Regions from separate parts of the Variovorax sp. 10L426 genome, predicted to be linked through region 2. Evidence: predicted binding sites of a transcription regulator. Region 2 holds the regulator's gene; the other holds the start of a gene.
What was found. Region 2 encodes NrdR, which represses ribonucleotide reductase genes. Its sites were predicted from a motif close to CACNANATNTNGTG; they were not measured.

Region 1: a site for NrdR is predicted at 4,554-4,567, ahead of AC1DHL_RS12330 (ribonucleoside-diphosphate reductase subunit alpha). Genes of this name have one in related genera too.

The regions. Positions count from the first base shown of each region.
Region 1 covers NZ_JBFTJF010000007.1:112,969-128,750, reverse strand. The annotation lists gene AC1DHL_RS12335 (ribonucleotide-diphosphate reductase subunit beta) at 113-1,375, opposite strand; gene AC1DHL_RS12330 (ribonucleoside-diphosphate reductase subunit alpha) at 1,526-4,441, opposite strand; gene ampD (1,6-anhydro-N-acetylmuramyl-L-alanine amidase AmpD) at 4,791-5,402, opposite strand; gene AC1DHL_RS12320 (sigma-54-dependent transcriptional regulator) at 5,374-6,900, opposite strand; gene AC1DHL_RS12315 (two-component system sensor histidine kinase NtrB) at 6,905-8,590, opposite strand; gene AC1DHL_RS12310 (PP0621 family protein) at 8,587-8,829, opposite strand; gene AC1DHL_RS12305 (cytochrome C assembly family protein) at 8,826-9,635, opposite strand; gene ffh (signal recognition particle protein) at 9,834-11,219, shown strand; gene mdoH (glucans biosynthesis glucosyltransferase MdoH) at 11,325-13,337, opposite strand; gene AC1DHL_RS12290 (sigma 54-interacting transcriptional regulator) at 13,742-15,079, opposite strand; gene AC1DHL_RS12285 (hypothetical protein) at 15,178-15,782, opposite strand, start outside.
Region 2 covers NZ_JBFTJF010000003.1:167,066-182,847, forward strand. The annotation lists gene AC1DHL_RS05430 (riboflavin synthase) at 1-258, opposite strand, end outside; gene ribD (bifunctional diaminohydroxyphosphoribosylaminopyrimidine deaminase/5-amino-6-(5-phosphoribosylamino)uracil reductase RibD) at 303-1,433, opposite strand; gene pilV (type IV pilus modification protein PilV) at 1,600-2,217, shown strand; gene AC1DHL_RS05445 (PilW family protein) at 2,189-3,181, shown strand; gene AC1DHL_RS05450 (pilus assembly PilX family protein) at 3,178-3,822, shown strand; gene AC1DHL_RS05455 (pilus assembly protein) at 3,863-7,738, shown strand; gene AC1DHL_RS05460 (type IV pilin protein) at 7,735-8,172, shown strand; gene AC1DHL_RS05465 (GspH/FimT family pseudopilin) at 8,169-8,696, shown strand; gene nrdR (transcriptional regulator NrdR) at 8,713-9,156, opposite strand; gene glyA (serine hydroxymethyltransferase) at 9,190-10,434, opposite strand; ZMP/ZTP riboswitch at 10,476-10,602, opposite strand; gene AC1DHL_RS05480 (transglycosylase SLT domain-containing protein) at 10,640-11,497, opposite strand; gene AC1DHL_RS05485 (DUF748 domain-containing protein) at 12,105-15,782, shown strand, end outside.

The sequences.
Region 1 (15,782 bases), on a different contig from region 2:
TTGGAGCAACCCCAGCACCATGAACACCTGCGCCCTCACCGATGCCGCACTCTCCGGTGCGATTCGTTGGTGAGAGCAATTCTTGAATTCACTTTGTTTTTATCGAAAAAATTCAATCCCAGGACAGGGCGCCACCCGACTGATACTCGATCACACGGGTTTCGAAGAAATTGCGCTCCTTCTTCAGGTCAATCATTTCGCTCATCCAGGGGAACGGGTTTTCTTCGTTCGGGAAGAGCGTTTCGAGGCCGATCTGCTGCGCGCGCCGATTGGCGATGTAGCGCAGGTAGCCCTTGAACATGGAGGCGTTCATGCCGAGCACGCCACGTGGCATGGTGTCCTCGGCGTACTTGTATTCGAGCTCGACGGCCTTCATGAAGAGGGCCTTGATCTCTGCCTTGAACTCGGCGGTCCAGAGGTGCGGATTCTCGAGCTTGAGCTGGTTGATCAGGTCGATGCCGAAATTGCAGTGCATCGACTCGTCGCGCAGGATGTACTGGTACTGCTCGGCGGCACCGGTCATCTTGTTCTGGCGGCCCAGCGCGAGGATCTGCGTGAAGCCGACGTAGAAGAAGAGCCCTTCCATCAGGCAGGCGAAGACGATCAGCGACTTGAGCAAGGTCTGGTCGTTCTGGTGTGTGCCGGTGTGGAAATTCGGGTCGCTGATGGCGTCGATGAACGGGATCAGGAACTGGTCCTTCTCGCGGATCGACGGCACTTCGTTGTAGGCGTTGAAGATCTCGCTCTCGTCCAGGCCGAGCGATTCGACGATGTATTGGTAGGCGTGCGTGTGGATCGCCTCTTCGAAGGCCTGGCGCAGCAGGAACTGGCGGCACTCGGGCGCCGTGATGTGGCGGTAGGTGCCGAGCACGATGTTGTTGGCGGCCAGCGAGTCGGCGGTCACGAAGAAGCCGAGGTTGCGCTTGACGATGCGGCGCTCGTCTTCGGTCAGGCCGTTGGGATCTTTCCAGAGCGCGATGTCGCGCGTCATGTTCACTTCCTGCGGCATCCAGTGGTTGGCGCAGGTGGCGAGGTATTTTTCCCAGGCCCACTTGTACTTGAACGGCACCAGCTGGTTGACGTCGGTCTGGCCGTTGATGATCCGCTTGTCGGCGGCGTTGACGCGACGCGTGACCGGTGTGGCCGCTGCGGTCGACGTCGCTGCCCGTGCAGGACGCACTGGAGCGCCGTCATCGAGCGTGCGCACGGCAGCGGCGGGCGACGAAAGCGAAGCAGGAGAAATTTGGGAAGCAATTTGCGAAGTCGGAAACTCCGACGAGCGGCCGACTTGCGCGCCGCTGTTCGATGTGTGCCGCAATCCTTGTTGCAGATCCTTTGGCAAGGAGGGCTTGACTTCTTCGTCCCAGGTCAACATAGAAAAATCCAATGCTCAAATTATGTGAGCAACGATGTGAGTTGCAAAGTGCTCCTTCACATCGCGCTCCAATTATGTTGTCGTTATGTTGTTCGCATGCATCGCAAATTGTCAGGCGATGCCGCGAACGACCTCCACTTCATGCCGACATCATTGGCATGCTTCGCACGTCGGATCATCGACACCGCAGAACGCGATGTCGGTTGCGGGGATCGCATTCAACTGCGCTTGTGCTGCGAGCGCGGCCGCTTCGAGTGCGCTCATGCCCGACGACGAGTCGCCGTTGCCCGATGACACCGCGTTGAGCCGACCCGATTGAACGGTGGACTTCTCGGCGTGCGTCGCGCTCTGCGTGCGCAGATAGTAGGTGGTCTTGAGACCACGCAGCCATGCGAGCTTGTAGGTGTCGTCGAGCTTCTTGCCCGATGCGCCGGCCATGTAGATGTTGAGCGACTGCGCCTGGTCGATCCACTTCTGGCGACGCGCGGCGGCTTCGACGAGCCACGTGGTCTCGATCTCGAACGCGGTGGCGTAGAGCGCCTTGACGTCCTGCGGCACGCGGTCGATGGGACGCAGCGAACCGTCGAAATGCTTGAGATCCATCACCATCACATCGTCCCACAGGCCCAGGCGCTTGAGGTCGCGCACCAGGTAGTGGTTGATCACGGTGAACTCGCCGGAGAGGTTGGACTTGACCGAGAGGTTGCCGAAGCAGGGCTCGATCGAGGCATCCACGCCGATGATGTTGGAGATGGTCGCGGTCGGTGCGATGGCGACGCAGTTTGAATTGCGCATGCCGTCGGCCTTGATCTTCTGGCGCAGCGCGTCCCAGTCGAGGGTGGACGAGCGGTCCACTTCGACGTAGCCGCCGCGCGCCTTCTCGAGCAGGTCGAGCGTGTCAGGCGGCAGCACGCCCTTCTCCCACAGCGAGCCCTTGTAGCTCGAATACTTGCCGCGCTCGCGGGCCAGGTCGGTCGAGGCCCAGTAGGCGTGGTAGCAGATCGCTTCCATCGATTCGTCGGCGAACTGCACGGCTTCCTGCGAGGCGTAGGGGATGCGCAGTTCGTACAGCGCGTCCTGGAAGCCCATCAGGCCGAGGCCGACCGGACGATGGCGCAAGTTCGAGTCGCGCGCCTTCTTGACCGCGTAGTAGTTGATGTCGATCACGTTGTCGAGCATGCGCATCGCGGTCGAGATGGTGCGCTTGAGCTTCTCCTGGTCGACCTTGCCGTCCTTCAGGTGCTGCAGCAGGTTGACCGAGCCGAGGTTGCAGACGGCGGTTTCGGTGTCGCTGGTGTTCAGCGTGATCTCGGTGCAGAGGTTCGACGAGTGAACCACGCCGGCGTGCTGCTGGGGCGAGCGCACGTTGCAGGCGTCCTTGAACGTGATCCACGGATGCCCGGTTTCGAACAGCATCGTGAGCATCTTGCGCCAGAGGTCGGTCGCGGCAATGGTGCGGCTCGGCTTGAGCTCGCCGCGCGAGGCCTTCTCTTCATAGGCGACGTAGGCACTTTCGAAGTCGGCGCCGAACTTGTCGTGCAGGTCGGGCACGTTGGAGGGTGAGAAAAGCGTCCAGTTGCCCTTTTCCATCACGCGGCGCATGAACAGGTCGGGAATCCAGTTCGCCGTGTTCATGTCGTGCGTGCGGCGGCGGTCGTCGCCGGTGTTCTTGCGCAGTTCGAGGAATTCCTCGATGTCGAGGTGCCAGCTTTCCAGGTAGGTGCAGACGGCGCCCTTGCGCTTGCCGCCCTGGTTGACCGCGACGGCGGTGTCGTTCACCACCTTGAGGAAAGGCACGACGCCTTGCGATTCGCCGTTGGTGCCCTTGATGTGGCTGCCGAGGGCGCGCACGCGCGTCCAGTCGTTGCCAAGGCCGCCTGCGAACTTGGAGAGCAGCGCGTTTTCCTTGATCGACTCGTAGATGCCGTCGAGGTCGTCGGGCACGGTCGTGAGATAGCAGCTGGACAGCTGCGAGCGCAGCGTGCCGCTGTTGAACAGCGTCGGCGTGCTCGACATGAAGTCGAAGGAGGACAGCACTTCGTAGAACTCGATCGCGCGGGCTTCGCGGTCGATCTCGTTCAGCGCAAGGCCCATCGAGACGCGCATGAAGAAGGCTTGCGGAAGCTCGATGCGCGTCTTGCGCACGTGCAGGAAGTAGCGGTCGTAGAGCGTCTGCAGGCCGAGGTAGTCGAACTGCATGTCGCGCTCGGGCTTGAGCGCGGCGCCCAGGCGGGCCAGGTCGTACTGCAGCAGCTTCTCGTCCAGCAGTTCGTTGTCGACGCCCTTCTTGATGAATTGGGGGAAGTAGTCGGCGTAGGCCTGGGCCCGTTCCGCAGCCGGCACTTCGCGGCCGATCACTTCCTTGAAGATCGTGTGCAGCAGCAGGCGGGCGGTGGCGAAGGTGTAGTCGGGATCTTTTTCGATCAGCGTGCGGGCGGCGAGGATCGAGGCCTTGTAGACCTCGTCGAGCGGAACGCCGTCGTAGAGGTTGCGCATGGTCTCGGCGACGATCGGGGCGGCGGTGATGCTGTCGCCCAGGCCGATGCAGGCCGACTCGATGAGGTCCTTGAGCTCGTTGAGGTCGAGCGCGACTCTTTCGCCGCGGTCGAGCACGTGCAGTGCGGGCGTCGCGACGGGTGCGTCCTGCTCCCCTTGCTTCGTGCGTTCCTGGGAGCGGCGTTCGCGGTAGAGCACATAGGCGCGGGCGATCTCATGGTGGCCGCCGCGCATCAGGCCGAGTTCGACCTGGTCCTGCACGTCCTCGATGTGGAAGGTGCCGCCGCCCGGACGCGAACGCACCATGGCGCGCACGACGGCCTGGGTCAGCGTGTCGACGGTCTCGCGCACGCTGGCGGAAGCCGCGCCCTGGGTGCCGTGCACGGCCAGGAAGGCCTTCATCATCGCGATCGCGATTTTGTTCGGCTCGAAAGGCACGACCGCGCCGTTGCGGCGAATGATCTGGTAGTGCGCGAGGGCGTTGCCAGCGGGCGAGCCGGCGACGTCTCGGTTTTGCGGCGTCGAGGGTACGGCGCGAGGGGTGGAAGGGGTGTTCAGTGCAGTTTGCATGCGATCCTCGTTTGGCAATTCTTGTTGGGCTGCGGTGTCGTTGTGGCCGCTGTTTCCGGCTGTAAGCGCCGGGCAGAGCACACTATATCTAGTGGCACGGGGGGCTACAAGCCACTAGATATAGTGTTTTCCACAAATCGCAACGAATGTGAAACGTGTCTGTGGCTGGTCGGGTGGCAGCGAAGCCGCATCATTGCTGAAACGAGGTGGCGCAGGCCGCTATTCATGCGCTTTCCGGGCGCAAATCGGCTGGAAATGCGCATGGATACTGCGCTGCCGACTCTGGCGTGGCAAAGCGCGCGTATCGCCTCGCGGCGCATCGCCTGTGACTTCGCGATTGAAAAAAACTTCAGGGATCGAGAGTGTTGGGCGGAAACATCGTCAGATTCCAGCCGAGCTGTTCGCGCAGCAGGCGCCAGTCGAATCCGGGGCCCGGATCTTCCTTGCGGCCGGGCGCGATGTGTTCATGGCCCGCGATGAACGAGATCGCATGGCGCTGCGCGATCGCCGGACAAAGGCTGGCCAGGGTCTCGTACTGCGCATGCTCGAAGGTGTCGCCTTCCAGCCCTTCGAGTTCGATGCCGATCGAGTCGTCATTGCAGTTCGAACGGCCGCGCCATGACGAAGCGCCGGCATGCCATGCGCGATCGTCGCAGCTCACGAACTGCCACAGCTCTCCATTGCGCCGCACATAGAAGTGGGCGGAGACTTCGAGGCCACGGATGCCGGAAAAATAGGGATGTGCGTCCCAGTCGAGGCTGTTCGTGAAGAGTTGCTGGACCTCGTCACCGCCGTAGCGGCCGGGCGGCAAGCTGATCGAATGCAGCACGATCAGGTCGATCTGCGCGTCCGTGGGCCGCGGCCCGAAATTGGGGGAACGCAATCGCCGGGCGAAGCGATACCAGCCGGATTGCCAGAGCGCTGTGTCGGCTTCACTCATCGCCGCCGAGGCCGTTGGCATCGTCGCCGTGGGGCGTCGAGATGCCCAGGCGCGCGATCCGGTAGCGAATCTGCCGCAGGCTCAGTCCAAGGCGCGCGGCGGCGGCGGTTCGGTTGAAGCCGGTTTCCTGCAGCGCGCGGACGAGGATCTGCCGCTCCTGCTCATCCAGATAGCTTTGCAGGTCGCGAGGCACTGCGGGAGCGGGGCGGGCGTGAGCGCCCGTTTCTGCGGCGGATGCCGGCTCGGGCTGTTGCACCGGTCCAGCAGGCAACGGCTCGCTGGGGATCGCTGTGCCGCCGCCCATGAGATCGAGATGGAGCACATCGCCGTCGCTGAGGGCCACCGCGCGGTGCAGGAGGTTTTCGAGCTCGCGGACGTTGCCGTGAAGCGGGTGTTCGGCGAGCCTCTGCAGCACATCGGCGGAAAGCGTCGGCACCGGCATGCCGGCATCGCGGGCGATGCGCGCGAGCAGGGCGTTGCACAGCGCGGGCAGGTCGCCGCGGCGGTCGCGCAGCGCGGGGACCGCGATCTCGATCACGTTCAGGCGGTAGAAGAGATCCTGCCGGAACCGGCTGGCCTGCACTTCGGCATGCAGGTCCTTGTGGGTCGCGCTCACGATGCGGACATCGACGGCGTCTTCCTGCGTCGAGCCGATGGGCCGGACGCTGCGCTCCTGGATGGCGCGCAGCAGCTTCGATTGCATGGCCAGCGGGAGATCGCCGATCTCGTCGAGGAACAAGGTGCCGCCGCGTGCCGCCTGGAAGTAGCCGTCGCGGTCTTGCGAAGAGCCGGTGTATGAACCCTTGCGCGCGCCGAAGAACTCGGCTTCGAGAAGATTTTCGGGAATCGCACCGCAGTTGACGGCGACGAAAGGTCCGTCGCTGCGCTGACTGCATGCATGCACGGCGCGCGCGACGAGCTCCTTGCCGGTGCCAGACTCGCCGCGCACGAGCACCGGTGCCATGCCGCGCGCCACCTTGGCGATGCGCGCCTTGACGAGACGCATGGGTTCGGAGTCGCCCACCAGACGTCGGAGTGCCGCGACGCCGCTGTCCCCGATGGCGATGGTGGTCGCCATCGTTGTGCCGTCATCCACAGGCCGCAGCGCCTTGACCGGCGCGGGCTGCGAAGGCGCCTGCACCGCCGACGCCACCACCGAGCGGAATTGCTTCAGGTCGACCGGCTTGGTGAGGTAATCGAAGGCGCCGGCCTTGAGAGCCTCCACCGCGTTCTCCGCCGATCCATAGGCCGTCATCACGACACAACGCTCGCTGCGCTGATCTTGCTGGATGCGCTGAAGGATCTCCATGCCGAGGCCGTCGGGCAGGCGCATGTCAGTGATCACTGCATCGAAGCGGCCGGCATCGAGGTGCTGCCAGGCCTCCGACACGCTGCCGGCGGCCTCGACGCGGTAGCCCTCGCGCAACAAGGTGAGTTCATACAGCGTGCGCAGGTCGGGCTCGTCGTCGACGACCAGGATCTGGGCAGGCTGCGACGCGGAGGTGTTGGGGGTGCTCACGCCGCTATTGTGTCAGTCGGCTTTCGGCCGAGGCAAATGCCACGAAGAACTCGTTGCCTTCGGGGCCCGCCGCGGACAGGGCGCGGCGCTCGTAGCCGATGGTCGCGCCGTGCTGTTCGCACAATTCGCGGCACAGGAACAGGCCGAGTCCGCTTGAGCGGCTCTCGGAGGAGAAGAAGGGCTCGAACAGGTGCCGCTGCACGGCGGGTTCGAGGGGTGCGCCGTCGCTCCAGACCTGCAGGCTCGCGCGGCCCGTGGCGTTGCGCCGGGTGCTGACCTGGATGGAGCCCTCGCGGTCCCCCGCATAGCGGGCGGCGTTGTCCAGCAGGTTCACGAGGATGCGGCGCAGATGCTCGGCGTCGAAGCGTACGTCGGTGCCCGCTTCGAGCGAAAGCAAGACGCCTTGCTGCTGCGCGTGCTGAACCCATTCTTCCGCAAGCGCGCGAACCGTCGGGTCCAGGGACACCTGTTCGCCGAGCGGCAGCACGCGCTGCTGACGAGCCCGCGCCACGTCCAGTACGTCATCCACGATGCGTGACAGACGCTGAGCGTTCTGCTGGACCATCGTGGTCAACTGCCGATGCCCAGGGTCGACCAGATCCTCGCTGAGCAGCGCGCTGGCCTGGGTGATGGCGGCGAGCGGGTTGCGGATTTCGTGCGCGACGGCGGCAGACATGCGACCCATGGCCGCCAGCTTTTCGGTGCGGATGCGGGCTTCGAGCTCGCGCAGGTCCTGAAGGAACATCACGCAGAGGCTCTCGGCGTGGCTGTCGTGGGATTGCGTCAGGCGCGTGCGCACGCGGACCTCGCGCGGTGCGCCGTGGGCCTGTGCGACGGGAACCTCCTTGGCCTGTGGCGCGCGACGCGAGAAGGTCTGGCGCGCAAGACCGGCAAGAGGCACCCAGGCCGGATAGGCGCCGAGTGCGAAGGGCTGCGGAATCTCGGCGAGGCCGTGGCCGAGGATCGCGTCGGCCGCGGGATTGACCGCGTGCACCTGGCCCTCCGCGTCGATCACGAGGACGCCCTCGCTGAGGGTTTCGATCACGAGGTCGTTGACCATCGCATGCATCTGCGCGGCGCTGCGACTGCGTTGCGCCATCGCTTCTTCGCGCGTCAGCCGGCGAGCCAGTTCGTGCGCGATCAGGGCCACCACGAACAGGCCGGTGCCCGTCAGCGCGGCCTGGACGAAACGGGGCGAGGTGTCTGCCGGCTGCTCCAGCCAGTACCACGCTGCATGGCCAAGCAGCAGCAGCGTGGCCGCTGCGGTGGTGCCGAGGCCGACGGTCCCAGTGCCGAGCACCGCCCCCATCAGCACCGGGAGAGCGAACAGCGGCGTGTAATTGACGCCCCCCACCTGCAGCACCTGCAGCGCCGTGAATGTGACGAGGTCGATGCCGATCGTCGACAGCCAGGCGCCTCCGAATCTGCGGATCGGCTGGAAGGGTGCATACCGTGCTGCCAACAGCACGGCGATCAGATAGACGACCGAGAGGGCGATCGCCGGTCCCTGCACGGGTTGCTTGAGAACCATGGTCACGCCCGGCAAGAGCAGGAGCACGGCCGCGACAAAGCATCGCGCCGCCATGAATCCACGCCAAAGCCGCAGCAGCGCCGAGCTCTCGGTGTTGAATTTCTCGAGCGAACTCCAATCCGTAGCCGGCTCGCCCCGCGACCACAGGAAGGCAGTCATCCTTGGCTTTCTGCGGCTTTTCGGTGCGCTGCGCTGCAATAGATGCCATCGGGGCCGTTGATGGCGTCGGCGGCGGGCAGGTGCAACCCGCAGTAGGCGCAACGGACCATGGCCTTCGGTGCGCCGACGGCGGGAGGCGGTGGCGGCGGCCGCGAGCGCATCTGCATTTCTTCCTGACGACCTCGGCGCCAGAACCAGATGGCCACGACGATCACGGCGAGGACGAGCAGGTACTTCATGAGGGCGTGCGCGAGAGGACGACCTCGAGGACGAAGCGCGATCCCACGTAGGCGAGCAACAGCAACGCGGAGCCCGCATAGAGCACGCGCCGCGCCGTGCGCCCGCGCCAGCCGAAGCGTGCGCGTCCTATCAAGAGAACCGCAAAGGTGATCCACGCGAGGATCGAGAACACCGTCTTGTGATCCCATTTCCAGCCGCGGACGGTCGCGCCATAGAGCGTTTCACTGAAGAAGATGCCCGCCAGCAGCGTGGCCGACAACAGCACGAAGCCCGCCGCCACGAAGCGGAAGGTCAGGCGCTCCATCGTGAGCAGAGGTACGCCGCTCTGTGTTTCGGCCGCGAGCCGGATCTGCTTTTCGGCGCGCGTCATGAGCCACGCATGAACCACGGCGGCGCCGAACAATCCGTAGGAAGCAATGCCCAGCGCCAAATGCAGCGGCAACCATGGCGATGCCGAGACGTGCAGCGGCGTCCCCGGGAATAGCACGGCGAGCAGAACCGCCGCCGCGCCCAGCACCGCGAGCGCGCGCCGGACCTGGAGTTGCGGGTACATGCGGCTCTCGATGCCGTACACGGTGAGTACAAGCCAGGCGGTCACGGAAATCGCCGGTGCAAATCCGAAGTGCGGGGTGCCGCCCCCGAGACCACAGCCCAGCGCAAACGCGTGCAGCAGCCAGGCCAATGCGAGCATCCATTGCGTGGACGATCGACTGAGCCAGGAAGACGCTGCGGCGGTAACGCCATAGGCGGCGGCGGTGGCGATGCCCAGCGCCACGCCGAGCGGGGAGGGGATCGCTAAAATCATCGACTGAGTTTACTGGCTCGCCCCCAGGTTGCCCGCACTTCGTGTCGGGCGCCCACCCCCTGCCGGGGTCAACACCAGCGGCCCGGCGGAGCCGGTTCCGCGGTGTTGCGCGAAATGGGGCTAGGCTTCGCGCTGGTTACTGGCTTCTGGTTCTCACGACTTCCATCGTTCGCTTCCGCGACAACAAGGTACCTCTTCATGGCCACCGCCCTCACTGAAAAATTCTCCCGGCTCGTCAAGACGATGAGCGGGCAGGCTCGCATCACCGAAGCCAACGTGCAGGACATGTTGCGCGAAGTGCGGATGGCCCTGCTCGAAGCCGACGTCGCATTGCCGGTGGTCCGCGATTTCGTCGGTCGCGTCAAGGAAAAGGCGCTCGGCCAGGAAGTGTTGGGTTCGCTGAAGCCCGGTCAGGCACTGGTGGGTATCGTCAACCGCGAACTCGCCGCGACGATGGGCGAAGGCGTGGCGGACATCAATCTCGTTGCACAGCCGCCAGCCGTGATCCTCATGGCCGGCCTGCAAGGCGCCGGCAAGACCACCACCACTGCGAAGCTTGCCAAGCACCTGATCGAGAAGCGCAAGAAGAAGGTACTGACCGTCTCGGGCGACGTCTATCGTCCGGCTGCCATCGAGCAACTCAAGACAGTGACCAAGCAGGCCGGCGCGGAATGGTTCCCCAGCACGCCGGACCAGAAGCCGCTCGACATCGCGCGCGCTGCGCTGGATCACGCCAAGCGCCACTTCTTCGACGTGCTGCTGGTCGACACGGCAGGCCGACTCGCGATCGACGAAGTCCTGATGCAGGAAATCAAGGAATTGCATGCGGCGCTGAATCCGATCGAAACGCTGTTCGTGGTCGACGCGATGCAGGGTCAGGACGCGATCAACACCGCCAAGGCCTTCAAGGACGCGCTGCCGCTGACCGGCATCATTCTGACCAAGACCGATGGCGATTCGCGCGGCGGTGCGGCGCTGTCGGTGCGGCAGGTCACCGGTGTGCCGATCAAGTTTGCCGGCGTCAGCGAAAAGATCGACGGCCTGGAGGTGTTCGATGCCGAACGCCACGCCGGCCGCATCCTGGGCATGGGCGACATCGTCGCGCTGGTCGAGCAGGTCACGGCCGGTGTCGACGTCGCGGCGGCGCAGAAGCTGGCGGCGAAGGTCAAGAGCGGTGCGGGCTTCGATCTCAACGACTTCCTCGGCCAGCTGCAGCAGATGAAACAGATGGGTGGGCTGTCCAGCATCATGGACAAGCTGCCTGCGCAGATGGCCGCCAAGGCCACCGAGGCCGACATGACCCGCGCCGAGCGCGATATCCGGCGCAAGGAAGGCATCATCAACAGCATGACGCCGCTGGAGCGCCGCAAGCCTGAACTTCTCAAGGCCACCCGCAAGCGGCGCATCGCTGCCGGTGCCGGCGTGCAGGTTCAGGAAGTGAACCGCCTGCTCAACGAGTTCGAGCAGATGCAGGGGATGATGAAGAAGATGAAGGGCGGCGGCCTGATGAAGATGATGAAGCGCATGGGCGGCATGAAGGGAATGCCCGGTATGGGGGGCGGTGGCGGCATGCCGAGGTTCTGATTCCCTGCCGCGGGCGATACCAGCGGCCCGCTGAGCCGGTTCCGAGGTATTCCTGGAAAAGAAAAAGCCCGCGGATGCGGGCTTTTCCATTGGGGCGTGGAGGGCTCAGGCGCGGGCGAGACGCACGGCGTGCATCCATGCGCGCCGGAGCACTGCCGGCGAACGCGATTCTTCAGGGATCAGCAGGAAGCCGCGGTCGCGCAGCGAGTTGCCGAGGGCGATCTGGCTGGTCAGGACCGTCAGCGGGATCGCCAGCAGCAACGGCAGACCCACCGGCATCAGCCAGGCCAGTGCGCTGGCATCGATCAGCGCGATACCGACGGCCAGGGCTGCGATCACCAGCGTCATCGGCGCCAGTTGGGCGATCGCGACGCGCCAAGGCACGGCGGCGGCTTCCCGCGGAGGCGACTTCCAGTCGAGCTTGATGCCGGTAAGGGCCACGACCACGAACAACGAGTGCGCGAGCATGCGGACCGGTGCTTGCACGATGGCGAGGGCGCTTTCCAGCGCGGCGCTCTTGAGCATGCCGCCGACGCCGCCGAACTGGCGCGTCTCGCCACGCAGCACCACGGCGATAAGGCCCAGCACGCGAGGCAGGAACAGCAGGCACAAGGTCCAGAGCCACAGGCCGGCCAGTTCCATCGGCATGGCGAGCCAGTGCTCGGCCACGCTCGAACCGGTGAGCCACAGCGCCGTGCCCAGCGTCAGGAACGCGAGCCAGAGCGGGGCCGACGCATAGGCCATCGTGCCGGTAACGAACATCGCGCGGTGGACCGGATGCAGGCCGGGCTCCGTCATCAGGCGGGCGTTCTGCAGGTTGCCCTGGCACCAGCGGCGGTCGCGTTGCAACTCGGCCAGCAGGTCCGGCGGTTGCTGCTCGTAGCTGCCGACCAGATCGGCGACCAGCCACACGTGGTAGCCGGCGCGGCGCATCAGCGCGGCCTCGACGAAGTCGTGCGACATGATGCCGCCCGACATGCCGCCCTTGCCGCGGATCGGCGCCAGCGCGCAGTGGTCCATGAAGGGCTGCACGCGAATGATCGCGTTGTGGCCCCAGTAGTGCGACTCGCCGAGCTGCCAGAACTGCATGCCCAAGGTGAACAGGCGACCCGTCATGCGCGAGGCAAACTGCTGGGCGCGAGCGTGCAGCGTGACATGGCCGATGGCCTGCGTCGCGGTCTGGATGATGCCGGCCGTCGGGTTGGCTTCCATCAGCTTGACCATCGAGGTCAGGCAGTCGCCGCTCATGACGCTGTCGGCGTCGAGCACGACCATGTAGCGATAGTCCTTGCCCCAACGGCGGCAGAAGTCGGCGACATTGCCGGCCTTGCGGTGCGTGCGGCGGGTGCGCAGGCGGTAGTACACCTCGACCTGGGGCTGGCTGGGGTTGTTCGCGTAGTTCTGGGCCAGCGCCGCGCGCAGGTCTTCCCAGGCGGCGCGCTCGGCGGCGGCGATCCCGGGCGTGTAGCTGTCGGACAGCACGAACACGTCGAACTGCCCGGCATGGCCTGTCGCAGCGACCGATTCGCAGGTCGCCCGCAAGCCGGCGAACACAGTCGCCACGTCCTCATTGCAGATCGGCATGATGATGGCCGTCCGCGCTTCGGGGTTCATCGGATGGTTGGCCACCTGCTTGGCGGACAGCGCATGCTTGTCACCGCGCACCGAGACATAGAAGCCCATGAGCGCCGTCACGAAGCCGGTCACGACCCAGCCCGACAACAGGCCGTAGAGCACGATCTGGCTGTATTCGAGCCAGACGTTGTCGTAGTCCGGTTGCACGCGTGCGAACAGCGTGGAAGCGATCACCGTGCTCAGCACCGTCAACGCGAGGAACGCAAAGCGGCGTTGTGCTGCTGCACGCTGCCACGGTTGCTGGGCGGCGCCGGAGGCAGCGCCGCGTCCGGCGGCCTTGGCCGCACCGCCCGCGCCGAGCTTCACCAGAAGCGCCGTGCCGATGCTGTTCCAGAAACCGCGCCAGGGGCGCGGCGTCATCGAACCGCGGTTGATGGGGGGCGCCGTCACCGAGTTCGGGTGGCGCTCTTCGCGAAGGAGGCTGCGGTGCGAGAAGTCGCTTTCCGCCAGCACCTTCAGTTGGGAGTATTCGTTGGGCTTCATGGGCGACTCACCGTTGCTTTTGAACGGAGGGCGTGTCGCCGATTGCCGGAAAGCGCTTGAAGACGCAGTCCGGCGCGATTCCGCTGGATGCCTCGAGGGCTGCCAGCGAATGTCCCGCTGCGCGGGGGCGCGAGAGGGAAAACTGCTTTTGACGCAGGCCGTCGCGCTGCGGACGCAGTGCGAAAGAGGGGCTGGAATGAGCTGTCATGCCTCTACAGGGGCAAACCCTGTGCCAGCGCCAGAAAATCCTTCTAGATCAACAGCTTAGGTCAAATCTTGGTTGCCTCGACCGCGGACCTGAGCCGAAAGGCCCGCGAAACCTCTGTTTTTGTCGCCGAATCCCGACAAGCCTTCGAGGCTGACTCTAAAACCGCAATGAAATCAAATACTTGGAGTGTCGCTGGTCAGCGACCGGTTTCGTTTCCCGGCGACACGCCCTCGGCCTTGAAGTGTCCGGGGGTGAGCTCATGCTTTTGCAGGAGCCGGTAGAACTCGGTCCGGTTGCGATCCGCAAGGCGCGCTGCGTCGGCGACATTGCCGTCGGTCAACTTCAGCAGGCCGACCAGGTAGTCGCGCTCGAATCGCTGCTTGGCTTCGGCGTAAGTCAGCACCTCCACACTCGGCACGCGAAGCGCGCGCTGCACGAGGGCGAGCGGGATCAGCGGCGAGCTCGAAAGCGCGCAGACCTGCTCCACCACGTTGAACAGTTGCCGCACGTTTCCGGGCCACGAGGCCGTGGTCAGCGCCTTGAGCGCCTCCGGCGCGAAGCCGGAGAGCCGCTTGCCGTACTTGGTCGATAGCCGCTGCAGAAAGTGATTGGCCAGCAGCGGAATGTCCTCGCGCCGCGCGGAAAGGGGCGGAAGACTCAGTGTCACCACGTTGAGACGGTAGTAGAGATCTTCGCGAAACTGCCCGGTTTCCATCGCGGCATCGAGGTCGCGATGGGTGGCCGAGATGATTCGCACATCCACCGCGATCGACTGGCTGGCGCCGAGCGGCCTTACCGCGCGTTCCTGCAGCACCCGCAGCAGCTTGACCTGGAGCGCCGGCGGCATGTCCCCGATTTCGTCGAGCAGCAGCGTGCCGCCGTCGGCTTGCTGGAACAGCCCCTTGTGGTTGGCGACGGCGTCGGTGAAGGCGCCCTTCATGTGGCCGAACAACTCCGACTCCAGGAGCGCTTCCGGAATGGCACCGCAATTGACGGCCACGAAAGGCTTGTCGGCCCGCGCGCTCGCCCGGTGGATGGCACGGGCCAGCAATTCCTTGCCGGCGCCGCTGTCGCCGCGCAGCAGCACGCTGGCGTCCGACTTGGCCACCATGCGCGCTTCGGCCAGCAACTCAGCCATCCGGTTGCTGCGGCTCACGATTTCCGCGCGCCAGCTTTCGTCGCCGCCCTTGCCGGGCGCGGCGCTCGGTGCGCCGAGCGCGAGCGCCTGGGCGATCTTTTCGAGCAGTTCGCGCCCGTCGTAGGGCTTGGTCAGGTAGGTGAAGACGCCGCGCGCCGTGGCCTCGACGGCGTCGGGGATGGTCCCGTGCGCGGTCAGCAGGATCACCGGCAGGGTCGGATGGCGCTTGCGGATCTCGTCGAAGAGGGCAAGTCCGTCCCGGCCCGGGAGCCGCACATCGCTCAGCACAAGCTGGGGGTGCTCGATTTCGAGCTGCGTGAGTGCCGATTCGGCCGAGGTCACGGCCGTGACGTGGTAGCCGACGGAGGTCAGCCGCATCGAAATGAGCCGGAGCATGTCCGGGTCGTCATCGACGACGAGCAGCCGGGCGCCACGCGCCTGCTCGCCGGTCCCGGAAGCGGGCGCCTTTTCGGATGGGGGAATGGCCGGGCTGGTCACGGTGCGGGCTTCGGGTTGATCACTGGCGCTGCTGCAGGCGGGGTGTTCGGGCGGGCGAAGCTCCGCTCGATGGCCCTCAAAGCCTCGATCCGATCGTTCAACTGGTCGATGCGTCGCTGGCTGTCGCGCAATTGTTGCGCTTGCTTCTCACGGTCATCCTCGACGCGCCGTTGTTCCGAATAGCGCGCGGCCAGCGTTCGGGCGAGCGGCTGAAGGGGCTGCGCTTCGGCCGAGGGGTTGGTCGACACGCGCTGCATCAGGCCGATGGCCTTGACAAGGTCGGCGGGGACGCGCGTCTGGGCCAGCACGATGGCAGTCTGCATCTGCGTGGTGGGCGTCTCCATGAGGTCGCCGAGACGAGACAGTTCGTTGGCAAGTTCGGGGGCGCCGAGAGGCCGCACCTTGTCGGCGTAGGCAAGCATGGCGCCCACGGGACCGGGTGCCAGCGGCGTGAAGATGCCGCCGGGCTGCGTCGCCGGCGCGATGGGCTCGGCCTCGACCGGCGTGACGGGCGGCGGCGAGGGCGGCATGGCCGGCACGACGACGGCTTCGGCCGGCGGCTTGTGCGACGTGGCGCAGCCAGCGAAAAGCATCGGCGCGA
Region 2 (15,782 bases):
GCGCGTCGCCTCCTCCGACAGGCCGGCCGTCTTGTCGAGCGATTCGGCTGAAATGTCGATGGTGAAGACTTGCTGCGCCGGGTCGAGTGTGGTGACGGTCATGCAGGCGCCATTGAGCGCGATGCTGTCACCGAGGCCCACGTCGTCGAGATAGCCGTCAGGCACCGCGATGCTGAGGCGCTTGCCGTGGGATGAAGAGCTGCCGAGGTCGTGGACGGCGGCGATGCGCCCCACGCCGGTGATGATTCCGGTGAACATCCCGGCATTTTCGCAGAGATGCGGGCCCCTGCTGTGTGCAGACCCTAGAAAGCGTCTCGGCCCGCGATTCGGGCCAGGATTCTGATGTCGCATCCGAAGCGATCGACGGAGCGGAAATCCAGGGGGAGGGCCCCCGCCAGGGCTGTCAGCGGGCCGCCGGCAAAGGGGTGGCTTGCCATGTCCAAGCCGTCGCCGAGGAATTTCGGGGCCAGGTAGACCAGGAATTCATCGACCAATCCTTCGCGGATCAGTGAGCCATTGAGCTTGTGGCCGGCCTCCACATGCAACTCGTTGATCTCGCGCGCCGCCAGGTCGTGCAGCATGGCGGCAAGATCCACCTTGCCGTCTGCGTTGGCCAGAACCGTGATTGTGGCGCCCCGCGCCTCCAGGGCTCGGGCTTTGGCTTCGTCCCTGCTCGCTGCATAGATGCAGACTTTGCGGTCGGGGACGTCGAAGATATTCGCCTCGGGCGGCGTTTGGAGCCGGCTGTCCACCACCACCAGATGCGGTTGCCGCGGGGTTTCGACCAGGCGCACGTCGAGGCGAGGGTTGTCGTCCATCAGCGTGCCGACGCCGGTCAGCACCGCGCTCGCTCGCGCCCGCCACGCGTGGCCGTCGGTGCGCGCGGATTCGGAGGTGATCCACTGGCTCACGCCATTGGTCAGGGCTGTCTTGCCGTCGAGCGATGCGGCGACCTTGAGTCGCACCCAGGGCGTCTTGCGCACCATGCGACTGAAGAAGCCGATGTTGAGCTCGCGCGATTCGGCGCCGCCGGGCCCGACCACGACCTCGATGCCCGCGGCGCGAAGGCGCTCGAAGCCCTGACCGCCGACAAGCGGATTCGGATCCGAGACCGAGGCGACCACACGGCGGATGCCCGCGGCAACCAAGGCATCGCAGCAGGGCGCGGTGCGGCCATGATGGGAGCAGGGTTCCAGCGTGACATAGGCCGTTGCGCCTTTGACCGAATGGCCTCGCGCCACAGCATCCTGCAATGCCACGATCTCCGCATGGGGGCCCCCTGCGCGTTGTGTGTGGCCGACTCCGACGATGTTGCCGGCGGCATCCGTCAGGACGCAGCCCACACGGGGGTTGGGATCGGTGAGATAGCACGCATCGACGGCGAGTTGTAGTGCTGCAGCGATCTGTTGCGCATCGGCGTTGAGAGGGGGCATGGAAGCAACCATGTAGTCGAACGGAGTACCGCGCTGCGAGAGTCTGGAAGATCGTCGCGCGACGCACCGGTCGAATCATACGAGCGGTAGCCAAACGGAGATGAACGGCGGCGCACCGACGTGAGCCGTCACTAGACTTCGCCTTCGAAACACAAGGGAAACGCTTGTGAGTATCGGTGCTCAGGGAGGAAAAAACATGGCGTTATGCAAACGTCCGGCCGCAGGCTTTTCGCTGATCGAAGTGCTTGTCTCGATCGTCGTTCTCAGCCTTGGAATGCTGGGAGTCGTGGGGATGTTGATGACATCCGTGAGAAGCACGACAGAGTCCGGATCGTTCACCGCGGCTGTCAATCTGGTGCGCGAGCTGTCGGAAAAAGCGCGCATCAACAAGAACGTTGCAGCAAGGAATGTCGGCAACCCCTATCTGGTCGACCTGGAGAGCAAGGATGCTCTTCCTGGCCAGGAGGGCGGCAATTGCATCGGAGCCCCGGCCACTTGCAATGCGGCGACCCTGGCAGCCTGGGACATTCGCCAATGGGTCCTACGCGCCAGAAGCAAGCTTCCGGAGGCGCACGTCGTCGTCTGCTTCGATGACGCCCTGGTGAGCGACGCCAGCGAAGATTTCAAATACTCGTGGGATTGCTCCGGCGAAGGCCGCAACCTGGTCGTCAAGATGGGCTGGGTGCCACGGATGGGAAGCGAAGACGAGATGGTCCAGAGGGAGCCTCGCATCGTCATGCAACTGATCCCGGGGCATGACTACGTTGGCTCCGAAAGCTCCTGAGGTGGCGGCCCGACCGCAGCAGCGCGGCGCGACCTTGATCGAGTTGATGATCGCCATGGCGATCGGACTGGTCATCGTGCTCGCCGCCTCGACGGCCTTCCTTGCAGGGAAGAAGCTATTCAATACCGACGCCGACGTGCAGGAGGTCCAGGAGTCACTTCGCTTCACACGCCATGTGGTTCAGGGCCTGCTTCGCCAGGCGGGATACGCGGACTATGCACCCGATCATCAGACCGATGGCGTGGACGTCGTCGCGGGCAACGCAACGCTGCTGGCTGGCTCCGAGAGTCCGTTCGATCTCCACGTCGTCGGCGCCAGCAACACCACGGTCGGCAAGACAGGCAGCAGTTTTGGCCAGAACGACACGGACGAGAAGGCGCGGAATGACTCGCTTCTCGTGCGCTTCTTTGGTCGCAGCAATGCCAATGGGGACGGCAAAGAAGACGGGACCATGGTCGACTGTCTTGGCATCGCTCACGCGGGGCCCGCCAACGCGCCTTCGGCCGATGACCGAGTGTGGAGCTTTTTCTTTGTGGCCCTTGCGGAGGACGGAGAGCCGGAGCTCTTCTGCAAGTACCACTCCGACAAATCCGACAAGGATGAATTCCAGTCGCAGCCGTTGGCACGCGGTGTCGAGAAATTCAAGGTCGTCTACGGCTACGACGGCGATGGCGACAGCGTTCCGGATACCTGGCTCGAGGCCAGGGACATTGCAGGCAAAGCTGCAAGCGGAGGCAGCGCCAATGACGAATGGCGCAAGGTCGTGGCGGTGCGTGTGGGCGTTGTGGCCCGGAGCATTCGCCCGAATGGCGATCTGAAAAAGGTCGACGGCGAAGACTATCGACTGTTTCCGCTGGGCGCCGAATTCGAGAACATCTATTTCGATCCGCCGGATGACGGGCGTTTTCGCTCGGTCGCGACGTTCACCGTGATGTTGCGCAACGTCGCGAGGGACCCCGCATGAGTCAGCGTTCGTCAAGGAGCGTCGCCTTGCGTCGGCAGGCTGGCTTTTCGCTGATCGTCGTGTTGTTGCTCTTGATCGTGGTCACCGCACTCGGCTTGGGCGCCGCACAGCTTTCAGTCATCAATGAACTTGCCGCGCGCAACGATCGAGACAGGGAAATCGCATTCCAGGCAGCCGAGGCGGCATTGATCGACGCCGAACTCGATGTGCTTGGCCCGAACAAGCACACCGGAGCGCGCCTTTGCTTGTTCAACAACAAGGATGTCGCGCCGTTCGTCGCGGGGTGTGGGGGCGTGGGAAACAACCAAGGTCTTTGCGCACCCGCAAATCCGGGCGCAACACCCGCATGGATGAGTGCCGACCTGTCGCCGGAGAGCAGGACATCTGTCGAATACGGCACGTTCACCGGACAGAAATACGTGACGGGAACAGGCGCGATGCCTGTTGCGCCGCCGCGCTATGTCATCGAGGTCATGCGCAACAACGGCGGGTGGGAAGCCAATCGTCTTCAGAGTGCGAGCGCCGGCAAGACCACCAATCTCTTTCGGGTCACCGCCATCGGCTTTGGCGTCAGGAGGGAAACCCAAGTGGTTCTGCAAACCAATTTGTATAAGCCGACGGTAAGTAGCGGCTGTCCATAAAGGAGGGAAGTTGAAATTGTTCGAGATTCGGAAAAGGGATTTGAAGAACGCGTTCATCGCGTTATCGCTCTATCTTGCTGGCGCGTCCACATTGGCGGCCGCGACGCCACCGGATGCCCTGCTGTCGGATGTGCCGCTGTTTTCCACGACATCGCGGGTCAAGCCCAACATGGTGCTGGATCTGTCCGTCGAATTTCCGACGACGGGCGCTGCCTATCGGACGGCGTTCGATATCAAGGCGTCCTACATCGGCTACTGGGACCCAATGGGGTGCTACGACTATTCCACCGAGGACGGGCACTTCAAGCGCAAAGCGACGGCAGCCGTTTCGAATGGCGCCATCGTCTGTTCAGGCAAGTGGAGTGGGAACCTGCTGAACTGGGCTGCGTCGTCCGCAATCGACATGCTCCGCTATGCAATGACGGGTGGCGATCGTGTGGAAGACACGCCGAAATCAACCGTGCTCCAACGCGCGGTTCTTCGGTCCGACTTCTACAACAACGAAAGTCATTTCCCCAGGCGCTCAGTGACTGGCAATCTCGACAGCCTGACGCCTCTGGTTGCGAACAAGCTCGTGGAGAAGGACGGCACAGTCAATTTTTCCAATTGCGGCAACTACTTGTTCGTGGGATCGACTTCGTCCGGCACATGCAGCAAGCCGGGGGCTGATCAAAGCTTTGGTCCTCTTGGCGCAGCGCCGTACTACGCCCGCGTCGAGGTGTGTTCGGCGGAAGAAGGTCCTATTCGCAGCGACCTTTGCCTGAAGTATCCAAACGGGAAGTACAAGCCTGTGGGCACGATTCAAAGTAACGCCGAGAAGATGCGATTCGCCGCGTTCGGCTATTTGATGGACCAGAGAAACGCGCGCTACGGCGGTGTTCTGCGAGCGCCCATGAAGTTCACAGGACCTGTGGTTGAGAACGACAAGTTCGAACGGATCGCGAATGCCACTGCGGAGTGGGATGCAAATACGGGTGTATTCCTCGCCAACCCCCTTTCGAGCGACGAGGGGGCGAGTGGCGTGGTGAACTATCTCAATCGATTCGGGCGTACCGGGTTGGCGCCTGGCACCTACAAGACTTTTGATCCGGTCGGGGAGATGTATTACGAGTCTCTTCGCTATTTGCAGGGTCAAGCGCCGACGCCCGAGGCTGCCAAAGGCATGACGACAGGGATGAAGGGCGGCTTCCCTGTCTACAACATGACGGACAAGTGGGGCGAGGGCGCGAAGAGCGGATGGGACCCTGTCATCTCGAGCTGTCAACGCAACCACGTCGTGGTGATCGGGGACCTTCACACGCACCATGATGGCTCCCTCCCGGGGCTGAAGACCGACGGCCGCGATGGTTGGGCCGGCGCTCGTCCAGTCGAAACCTCGGAGCCCGACACCACCTTCTGGTCGAAGATCGTGGGCGCCTTTGAAAACAACGAGGCGGTCGCCTACCCGGACCCGTCGGGAAAGAACACCACATTGACGACGCGCGGCAACGCCGACGGGTCGCGCGCCATTGCCTACACCGATACCCTCAAGAACAAGCAAGCAATCACGTCGGCGAACATCGCCACATTGAATGTGGGCTATGACCAAGGTTCCTTGGGTTGGGCCGGACTGGCCTATTGGGCCAATACGCAAAAAATTCGCGACGACTACCCCGATGTGCGCGTCAAGACCTACACCATCGACGTCGACGATTCTGGCTCGGGCACCGTCAGAGAGAAGCAACGCGGCAGCGCGTTCTATCTCGCCGCGAAGTACGGTGGCTTTGGCGACAAGAACAACGACGGCAATCCTTTTGTGACGGCCATTGGACCCGAAGCCCAAGAGTCGCTTTCGAACGCCGAATGGCAATCGGGCCTGGACGACGATGGAATGCCGAAGCCGGCGAATTACTTTCTCGCGAGCAAGCCGCGGGAAATGATCGCGGCCATCCGCAAGATATTCACGAATGTCGGTGAAGCCAGCGGGAGCCTCGCGGGTGGTGCCTTGTCGAGTTCGCGCATCGCCTCGAAGGGAGCGAGCCTCTATGTTCCTCGAATGGACAGTACGCGCTGGTCCGGCTCGGTGCTCGCCTACAAGCTGAGCTATGCGAATGGCGCGGTGAGCCAGGACCCTGTGCCGCTCTGGAACGCCGGCGACCGGCTGACCGGCGATCCTCAGGCCCACCCCCCGATTCCGGTGCGCGACCCGGATACCCGGCGCATCTTCACCATGCTCAATTCCGGAAGCGGGGCCGAGTTCACTTGGAGAGCGCTGAAGGTTGACGGCACATTGAGGGGCTACCTGGACACCGAACCCTACTCACCGACCGAGGCCAAAGACGATCTCGGTGAATCTCGCATCAACTACCTGCGCGGTGATCGTTCACTGGAAGCCGACAGGACTGGCGGCATGTTCAGAACGCGCGATTCGGTCATGGGTGACGTCGCGAACGCAACGCCATTGCTGGTCGAAAGCGGTGTCTACGTGGGCGCCAATGACGGCATGCTTCACGCATTGGACGCCGGCACCGGCGACGAGTTGTTCGCCTACGTGCCGCGTGCGCTGTATGCCAGGCTGGGCGCCTACACCTCGCCGGACTACGTGCACCAACCCTACGTGGACGGCAGTCCCGCGGCGAGCAAAGTCGACATGGCAAACGGAACGCGGAAGACCGCGCTGGTTTCCGGCATGGGCGGTGGTGCGCGCGGCGTGTTCGCGCTGGACGTGAGCGATCCGGCCCGATTCTCTGCAAGTCATGTGATGTGGGAGTTCACAGGCGCCGATGACCCGGATATGGGCTACGTCACGCAGGCGCCGCGCATCCTGAAATTCCGCACGAATGCCGCCGCGAGTGGCCAGCCCGCCGTCTACCGTTGGTTTGCCGTGGTGCCCTCTGGCTTCAACAACGGCAACGCGAACAAGGCAGCGGCCCTGTTCCTGCTTTCGTTGGACAAGCAAGCCGGTGCGCCGTGGGTGCTCAACCAGGACTATTTCAAGATCGTGCTGCCGGACCCTGCTGACGCGACGATGCCCAACGCATTGGGCCCGGTTGGCGACTACACCACGTCTGACAACATGACCCGTTTTCTTTATGCCGGCGATACGCAGGGCAACTTGTGGAAGTTCGACTTCACGAAGACCGCGCCGTGGAACGAGTCCAGCGCTTTGGCGTTGAGTGGCGCGCCGCTGATGGTTGCCAAGGATGGCCAGGGAAGGAGACAGCCGATCACCATCGCGCCGGAAGTGGGTGTGGGTCCCGACGGCGGCGCGATCGTGCTGTTCGGTACCGGCAAATTCGTCGAAGTCGATGACCTGGCCAGCCGCGACGTCCAAACGCTCTATGGCGTGTACGACAACGACACGGCCATTCCTGCCACCGAGACGCGCACCCAGTTGCAAGTGCGGCAGGTGCAACCGGACGCCAACCATGCAGGCCAGTTCACCATTTCAGGCGACGCTTTCGCCTATGGCAACTACGACGGCAAGAAGTCGCACCGTCGGGGTTGGTACTTCGACTTGCCGGACGCGACGAGTCAAGGCGAACGCCAAGTTTCGCAAATGGTGTTGAGCGATGGCCATCTGGTGTTCAACACCTTGATTCCCAATCCCAACGCTTGCGGCGCCGGTGGTGGCGGCCACAGCTGCGCGGTGAATGCGATGACCGGATTGGCATCGGGCAATACCTGCATTCCGTCGACGACCGGCTTGCTCAGTTCGCCGCTGGTGATTCAGGAAGGCGAGGGCGCCTTCAGCTCGACGGATTCATTCGGCCGCCGCGTCGAGACCAAGAAGACGTCCGTCATCAACCTTGGTACCGGAACAGGTTCCGGGCCGGGGACCTCGATCGTGAGCCCCATTTCGGGAGACGAGGTCTCGCAAGTTGCCGGCCGCCTCAACTGGCGTGAAGTCCTCAACTTCAAGGACGTCAACAAATGAAGCGCCCGACGACCGCGCGGCGGCTTCTGTCGCGCGGCTTCACGCTGATCGAACTGATGATCGTGGTGGCGCTGGTGGCCATTCTTGCCGCCGTCGCCTATCCGTCTTACATGGATTCGATGCGAAAAGGTTGGCGCGCGGAAGCACGTACCGCACTCATGCAGGAGATGCAGCAGCAGGAACGCGTCTATACCCAACGCGCAAGGTACAAGACCAACCCAGCGCACAAGAGGTTCTCAGGCGACAGTGATGCGAGCAGCAAGTACGACATCGATGTTGATGCATGCGACGGACGGGACGACGCTGGCCAGTGCATCAGGCTGACGGCCAAACTGAGGGCCGGGTTCTCGGATCCTGCGGTCGGCAACATCTGGATCGAAAGTACGGGGCTCAAGGGCTGTGACGGCGACGACAAAAGCAGGTGCTGGCAATGAACGCTCTACTTGCATTTCGCAACCGAGCCCGTGGCTTCACGTTGGTGGAGATGGTGGTCGTGGTCGCGCTCGTCGCGATCCTGGGCGCGATCGCAGTGCCCAATTTTCGGGATCTGCTGCTCAATCAGCGGCTGGCTTCCAACACCGGCGATTTCGTTGCCGCGTTGAGCGTGGCACGGACCGAGGCCATGAAGCGTTCGCAGAGGGTCAGGCTTCTTCCCAGGAATCAGGATTGGGCCAACGGCTGGGAGGTGGCAACCACCGTCGACAACGAAACGGAAGTGCTGCGCGCATTCGAAGCGCTCCGAGCAGGCGTTGAGATCGATTCCGCGACCGGCAACGGCTTCAGGAATACGATCACCTTCGACGCCAATGGCTTCGCGCGGGGCAGCGCAGGGTGCCTGACATTCAAGGCGGAAACGGGGCGACGCAGTTCCGTCGTTCTTTCGATGTCCGGCCGGCCGAAGGTCTGCGACCCCGACAAGCGAGGCGACTGCGGCTCGAGCAATTGCAATCAGGGATGACGCCGCTGGGGACTTTTCAAATGTCCCTCAGCAGTTGCCTGAACTCGTCCACGTCCTCGAAGCTGCGGTAGACCGAAGCGAACCGGACGTAGGCCACCTTGTCGAGCCGCTTGAGCTCGCGCATCACGAGTTCGCCCACCTTGGTCGATTCGATCTCGCGCAAGCCGCTGGAAAGCAGCTTCTGCTCGATGCGCAGCAATGCGGTGTCGATCTGTTCGATGCTGACCGGCCGCTTGCGCAAGGCCAGCATCATCGAGGCACGAACCTTCGCCGCGACGAAGTCGGCACGGCTGCCGTCCTTCTTGACGACGACGGGGAAGTTCACGTCCGGGCGCTCGTAGGTGGTGAAGCGCTTGTCGCAGGCGCCGCACTGCCGGCGGCGGCGGACGAAGTCGCCGTCCTCCGAAACACGGGTCTCGACGACCTGCGTTTCGAGGTGGCCGCAGAAAGGGCATTTCATGCGACAGCTCCGCCGGGTACGGCAGTCATGGGATCAGCGGTAGACCGGGAAGCGACTGGTCAGCGCGTTCACCTTGGCGCGCACGGCCTCGATGTTGGCCGCATCGCGCGGGTTTTCGAGCACGTCCGCGATCAGGTTGGCGGTGATCCGGGCTTCCTCGTCCTTGAAGCCGCGGGTCGTCATGGCCGGGGTGCCGATCCGCACGCCGCTGGTGACCATGGGCTTCTCGGGATCGTTGGGAATGGCGTTCTTGTTGATCGTCATATGGGCATCGCCCAGCACGGCTTCGGCTTCCTTGCCCGTGATGCCCTTGGCGCGCAGGTCGACAAGCATCACGTGGCTCTCGGTGCGACCGCTCACGATGCGCAGGCCGCGCTGGGTGAGCGTCTCGGCCACGATCTGGGCGTTCTTGACCACCTGTTGCTGGTAAGTCTTGAATTCCGGAGAGAGTGCTTCCTTGAAAGCGACGGCCTTGGCCGCGATCACGTGCATCAGCGGGCCGCCCTGGAGACCGGGGAAGATGGCGCTGTTGATCGCCTTTTCGTGCTGCGACTTCATCAGGATGATGCCGCCACGCGGGCCACGCAGGCTCTTGTGCGTGGTGGAGGTCACGACGTCCGCGTGGGGGACCGGGTTGGGGTACACACCGGCGGCGACAAGGCCGGCGTAGTGGGCGATGTCGACCATGAAAATCGCGCCGACGTCCTTGGCCACCTTGGCAAAGCGCTCGAAGTCGATGCGCAGTGAATAGGCCGATGCGCCCGCGATGATGAGCTTGGGCATCGCATCGTGCGCCTTGCGCTCCATCGCGTCGTAGTCGATCTCTTCCTTGGCGTTCAGGCCGTAGCTCACCACGTTGAACCATTTGCCGCTCATGTTGAGCGGCATGCCGTGGGTCAGGTGGCCGCCCTCGGCCAGGCTCATGCCCATGATGGTGTCGCCGGGCTTCAGGAAGGCCAGCATCACGGCTTCGTTCGCGGAGGCGCCGCAATGCGGCTGAACGTTGGCGGCGTCGGCGCCGAAGAGCTGCTTCACGCGGTCGATGGCCAGTTGCTCGGCCACGTCCACATGCTCGCAACCGCCGTAGTAGCGCTTGCCGGGATAGCCTTCGGCGTACTTGTTGGTAAGTTGCGAGCCCTGTGCGGCCATGACGGCCGGGGACGCGTAGTTTTCGCTCGCGATGAGCTCGATGTGGTGTTCCTGACGGGCGTTTTCGGCCTGGATGGCAGCCCAGATTTCAGGATCGGTCTGTTCGACCAGTTGATTGCGGTGGTACATGGCAGTCCTTCAAGACGATGGTCCTTGTTCTTCAACCAAACAAGGGCTGCCCAGGCGAACGGCGGAACACCTGCTCAAGACCGCAGGCGGCACGCTTCCCAGTGGTAGTCCACGTCAGCGCAATGCACCTGAAAAGGGTTGCGCCTATCGCCAGTCGCGTGCTGGCCGAGTGTAGCTGACGACGATCGCCGTCGTCTCGAAAAGCCTACGAATTGCCAAGCAAGGCGACGCGCTCGGGATCCGTCTCCGGCTGCTTGGCGGGCGCTGGGCTCACGACGGGAACAGAATTCGGGCGCGCTGCGGGCGTCGTCGAAGCCGTGATGGCGGGCGTACGCCCGGCGGCAACCTGGCGCAGCCGCTCATGCTCGGCCAGTACCTTCGAGGCGTAGCCGCCGTCGTCCGTGAGATTGGCGGCGCCGACGTAGAAGCGCAGTCCACCCTCGAGGGAGCCGGCACGGGCGATGCATTCCTGCAGCACCTTGACGCCCACGCGCATGTTGGTGACCGGGTCGAAGGCGGTCAGCGTGCCGCCCGCGCTTTCGTACTTTTCGCCGTGGATGCGGGTCATGACCTGCATCAGGCCCTGCGCGCCGACCTGGCTTTGGGCGAACGGATTGAAGCTGGATTCGACCGCCATGATGGCCAGGATGAGCGTCGGATCGAGCTTCGTCCGCTTGCCGAGGTCGAAAGCTTCGGCGACCAATACGGTCAGCGGCTCGACCGCCACGCGGTATTTCTTGCTCAGCCAGTATGCGACGGCGGCCTGTTGCCTGGGCAGGTCCTGAGGACTGGCGGCTGTGGTGCGTTCAATGGCGGTGGGTTCGAGATCGGTGGCTACAGCGACAGCGACTTCGGGCGCAGGTTTGCGCGACTGGAGCCAGCCCATCAGCTGTTCTTCGCCCGATTGGCGAAGGTCTGGCCGAGCGGCCAGGGCGAGCGCGGCAAAGACGATCGCGAGCCCGACAAGGGCGAAGCCGTTGTGGGTGATTTCGAAAAAGCCGTCGACCACGTCGGACACGAAGGTCCGTAGCCCTCGGGTTGTGGCATCAAGCGCGTGCTTCATCGCTTTTTTTCCTTTCTGGCGGAGCTTGTTCCGCAACGCCGCAAGTAGGAGGGCGAGACTGAACGCGGCAGCGCTTGGATTGGTACGAATCAGGTCCGCGCAAAAGAGGAGGAGCGCGGCCGCCTGATCAAGCCGGGGAAATCGGCAGCGGATTCATAAGAAAGCCCTGGCGGTCTGACGTCAGGGCAAGCGGGCATTCTAGGAGTGGCTAAATACCCGGTCAAGAATAAGGAATCGAATCTTTATTCTTGAATTGATGTAATAAGTGTGAACATTAGTTCACGGATCGACAGCCCAAGGTCGATTGAAAAGCTCTCTTGAAAACTCCCTGGCGCCCGCCTAGGCTGAACTTGCCTCGACTTTGTAGGCGTTTCACCAAGGTCCAGCAGCCGAAGGAGAGATCCTGCGGTTCAGCGACTGAGGCCCAAATGGTGGCAATCTCTTGCTGCCAGCCTGGCCGGAACATTCAACTTCCGGTCGCGCGAAAGGATGGCATGGGCGTTGCGCCCGCCATCAAGCCCGGTGGCCTGACTTCGTGTCGAGCCGCCGGGCTTTCTTGTTTTTGGGCAGTCGAAGGGCAAGTGCGTTTGGGGCACACTCCCGGTCGATGAATGCAGCTTCGCTGAAACAGAACAAATGGGTGCGGCGTGGGATCGTGGCGTTGCTCGTCCTCCTGGCCGTCTGGGCTATTGCCTGGTTGGCGGTGCCGCCGATTGCCAAGAGTCAGATCCAGAAGATCGCGAGCGAGAAACTCGGCCGCCAGGTCACGGTCGGCAAGATCGACTTCAAGCCGTGGACGCTCGAACTGACGGTCAATGACTTGCAGATCGCCACGGCCGACGGTGCCCGTTCACAGGTGGCTATCAAGCGTATCTACATGGATGGCGAACTGCAGTCGATCCTGCGGCTCGCACCGGTGGTGGACGCTGTGGCGATCGATTCGCCGGCCATCCTGCTGACGCACCTTGCCGACGGCAAGTACGACATCGACGACATCCTGAAAAAACTGGCCGCTGCTCCCGATACGCCCAAGAGGGAGCCACCCCACTTTGCCATCTACAACATCGCGATCTCGGGCGGGTCGGTCGATTTCGACGACCAGACCGTCAAGCGCAAGCACGAACTGCGCGACCTCGTGCTCAATGTGCCGTTCCTGAGCAATCTGGCCTCTCAGCGTGAGGTCAAGACCGAGCCCAAGCTGGCTTTCGTCCTGAACGGCAGCAAGTTCGATTCGTCCGCATCGTCGACACCTTTTGCGGAGAGTCACAAGACCGACGCGCAACTGAGCTTCCAGGGGCTGGACCTCGTGCCCTACATGGCCTACATGCCGGGCGGACTCCCGGTCGCGCTGCAGGCCGGCAAGCTCGACGCCGACCTGAAAGTCGATTTCGAGCAGGCGGCGACGGCGGGTCTCAAGGTCACCGGCACGATCGCGGCGAACGGCATCAAGGTCGCGGACGCCAAGGGCAAGGATCTTCTCGGCTTCGATTCGCTGAAGATTGCGCTGGCCGATGTCAGGCCGTTGGATCGCGTCGTCCACCTGAGCGAAGTGGCCCTGGCCGGGCCGGAGCTCGCCGTGGCGCGCGATTCGGCAGGCCAGATCAACCTGCTGGCGATCAATCCGACGACTGGCGCCAAGGAGAAAGTGGTTGCTGTGCCAGCCCCGCCGCAGGATGGGGAAGGGGGCGCCAAGGCCGCCGAACCGCCGGAATGGCACATCCAGGTCGACAAAGTCGCGCTCACGGAAGGCGCGATCGGCTGGCGCGACGAGACGACGCAGCCGGCCGCATCGATCGACGTGAAGAATCTCGCCGTCGAAGTGAACGCGGTGACCTGGCCGATGGAAAAACCCGCGACCTTCAACGGATCGACTTCTGTTGGCGGGGCGGCGGTCAAGTTCGGCGGTGAGGCGACCGACAAGGTCGCCCAAGTCCGGACCGAGGTCGATGCCTTGCCGCTGTCGCTCGCGGCGCCGTACCTTGCGCAAAGCCTTGAACCGACGCTGGACGGCAAGCTGAGCGGCCAGATCGAGATCGCATGGACCAAGCCCGACCTCAAGTTCAAGGCGCACAGCGTCGTGGCCGAGGGACTCGCGCTCACGCAGGAAAAGACGGCGCTGGCCAGCGTTGGCCGGTTTGAGCTTCAGGATGCCGAAGTCGACATGACGGAGCACACGCTGGCGATCGGATCCTTCACGGCGTCCAGCCCGAAAGTGCGGGTCGAGCGCGACAACGAGAAGCGTTGGATGTACGAACGCTGGCTGAAGACACCGGCCGGTGGCAGCCGTGGCGACACTGTGGATGCAAAGGTGGCGGCGCCCAAGGATCCAGACGCGGGCGAGGCGCCGTCGCCGACGGCGAACACCAAGCCATGGGCGCTTTCCATCGGAAAGGTGGGGGTGGACAATGGCGCGCTGTCCTATGCCGACAACGCCAGTGCAACGCCGGTGGCCTTCGAGATCACTGCGCTGAAGGTCGACGCGCAGAAGATCACGCCCAACACCGCGACGGTCTCGCCGCTCAAGCTGTCCGGGAAAATCGCTGCGGGTCGCGCCGAGCCGGGGCGCTTTGAATACGAAGGCAACGTGGCGTTGAAGCCGATCGCCGCCGAGGGCCGCCTGCTGGTCGCCTCCCTTCCTGCGCACGCTTTCAAGGCCTACTACGCGGACGCCCTGAACATTGATATCCGCCGCGCATTCGCAAGCTACCGTGGCACCGTCAAATATGCCGCCACGCCCACTGGCATGAACGTCCGCCTGGCAGGGGACACGGCTGTGGACGACTTCCGCGCCAACAGTGTCGTCCTTACGCAGGCTCCCGGCGCGTCGAGCAACAATCAATTGTTGAGCTGGAAGACCTTGGGATTGCGCGGCGTGCAAGTGAACATGGTTCCCGGCTCGCCGGTGACGCTCGACGTGCGAGAGACCACGCTCAGCGATTTCTTCGCCCGCATCATCATTGACCCGACTGGCCACCTCAATCTGCTTGATCTGGTCAAGAAGCCCGGGCAGCCGGCACCGGGCGCCGCCGCTGCAGGTGCTCCGCCGGCAGAAGTCACCACGCGACGTAGCTGGCGCGGCACGAACACGACGACGACCGCCAAGAAGGCCCGCCGGTCGAATGGCGAGGCGCCACCACCGGCGGAGCTGATGGTCGGTGGCGCGCCGGCGACCCCGCCGCCGGCGCCCGTGGCGGCCGCACAGCCCGCCGAGCCGGCCAACCCCATGGCCCCGATCATCAATTTCGGGCCGATCGCGCTGGTCAACGGCAAGATCGACTTCTCCGATTTGTTCATCAAGCCGAACTATTCGGCCGATTTGACGGAGCTGACCGGCCGCCTGAGCGCTTTCTCCTCGAAGCCCCAGGGAGACAGGCCTGCGTTGGCGGACCTCGAATTGCGAGGAAAGGCCCAGCAAACGGCGTCGCTGGAGATCACCGGCAAGCTCAATCCGCTCGTCAAACCGCTCGAACTCGACATCACCGCCAAGATGCGCGAGCTCGACCTGCCGCCGCTGTCGCCGTATTCGATCCGCTTTGCGGGACACGGCATCGAGCGCGGCAAGCTCAGCATGGACGTGAACTACAAGATCGCGCCCGACGGGGCGTTGACGGCGTCCAATCGGCTGATCCTCAACCAACTGCAGTTCGGCGAACAAGTCGAGGGCGCCCCCGCCAGCCTGCCGGTTCGCTTGGCCGTGGCGCTTCTTGCGGATCGCAACGGTGTGATTGACGTCGATTTGCCGCTGAGGGGGTCGATCAACGATCCGGAGTTCAGCATCGGACCGCTGATCTTCAAGGCGATCGTCAACCTGATCGCCAAGGCCGCCACAGCACCCTTCGCCTTGCTGACCGGCGGAGGAGGGGGCGGCGAATCCAGCTCCGTCGTTTTCGCGCTGGGCAGTTCCGAACTGTCGGCCGAAGCCAAGGAAAGCCTCGACAAGGTGGCGAAAGCCATCGTCGACCGGCCGGCCCTGCAGCTGACAGTCGTCGGGACGGCGAGCCTTGAGCATGAGCGCGAGGCCTATCAGCGGCAACGCGTGCGCCAGCTGGCCCAGGCGGAGAAGCGCCGCGCCGCCGTCCGGGCTGGCAAGGACGCTGCCGACGTCGAGCCTCTCACCGACGGGGAATACCCTGCGCTGCTGGCCGCGGCCTACAAACGTTCGGAGATCACCAAGCCCCGGAACATGGTCGGATTGGCCAAGGATTTGCCGACCGAAGAGATGGAAAAACTGCTGGCGGCCAATATTCCCGTCGATGAAGAGTCGATGCGGCAATTGGCCGTGGAT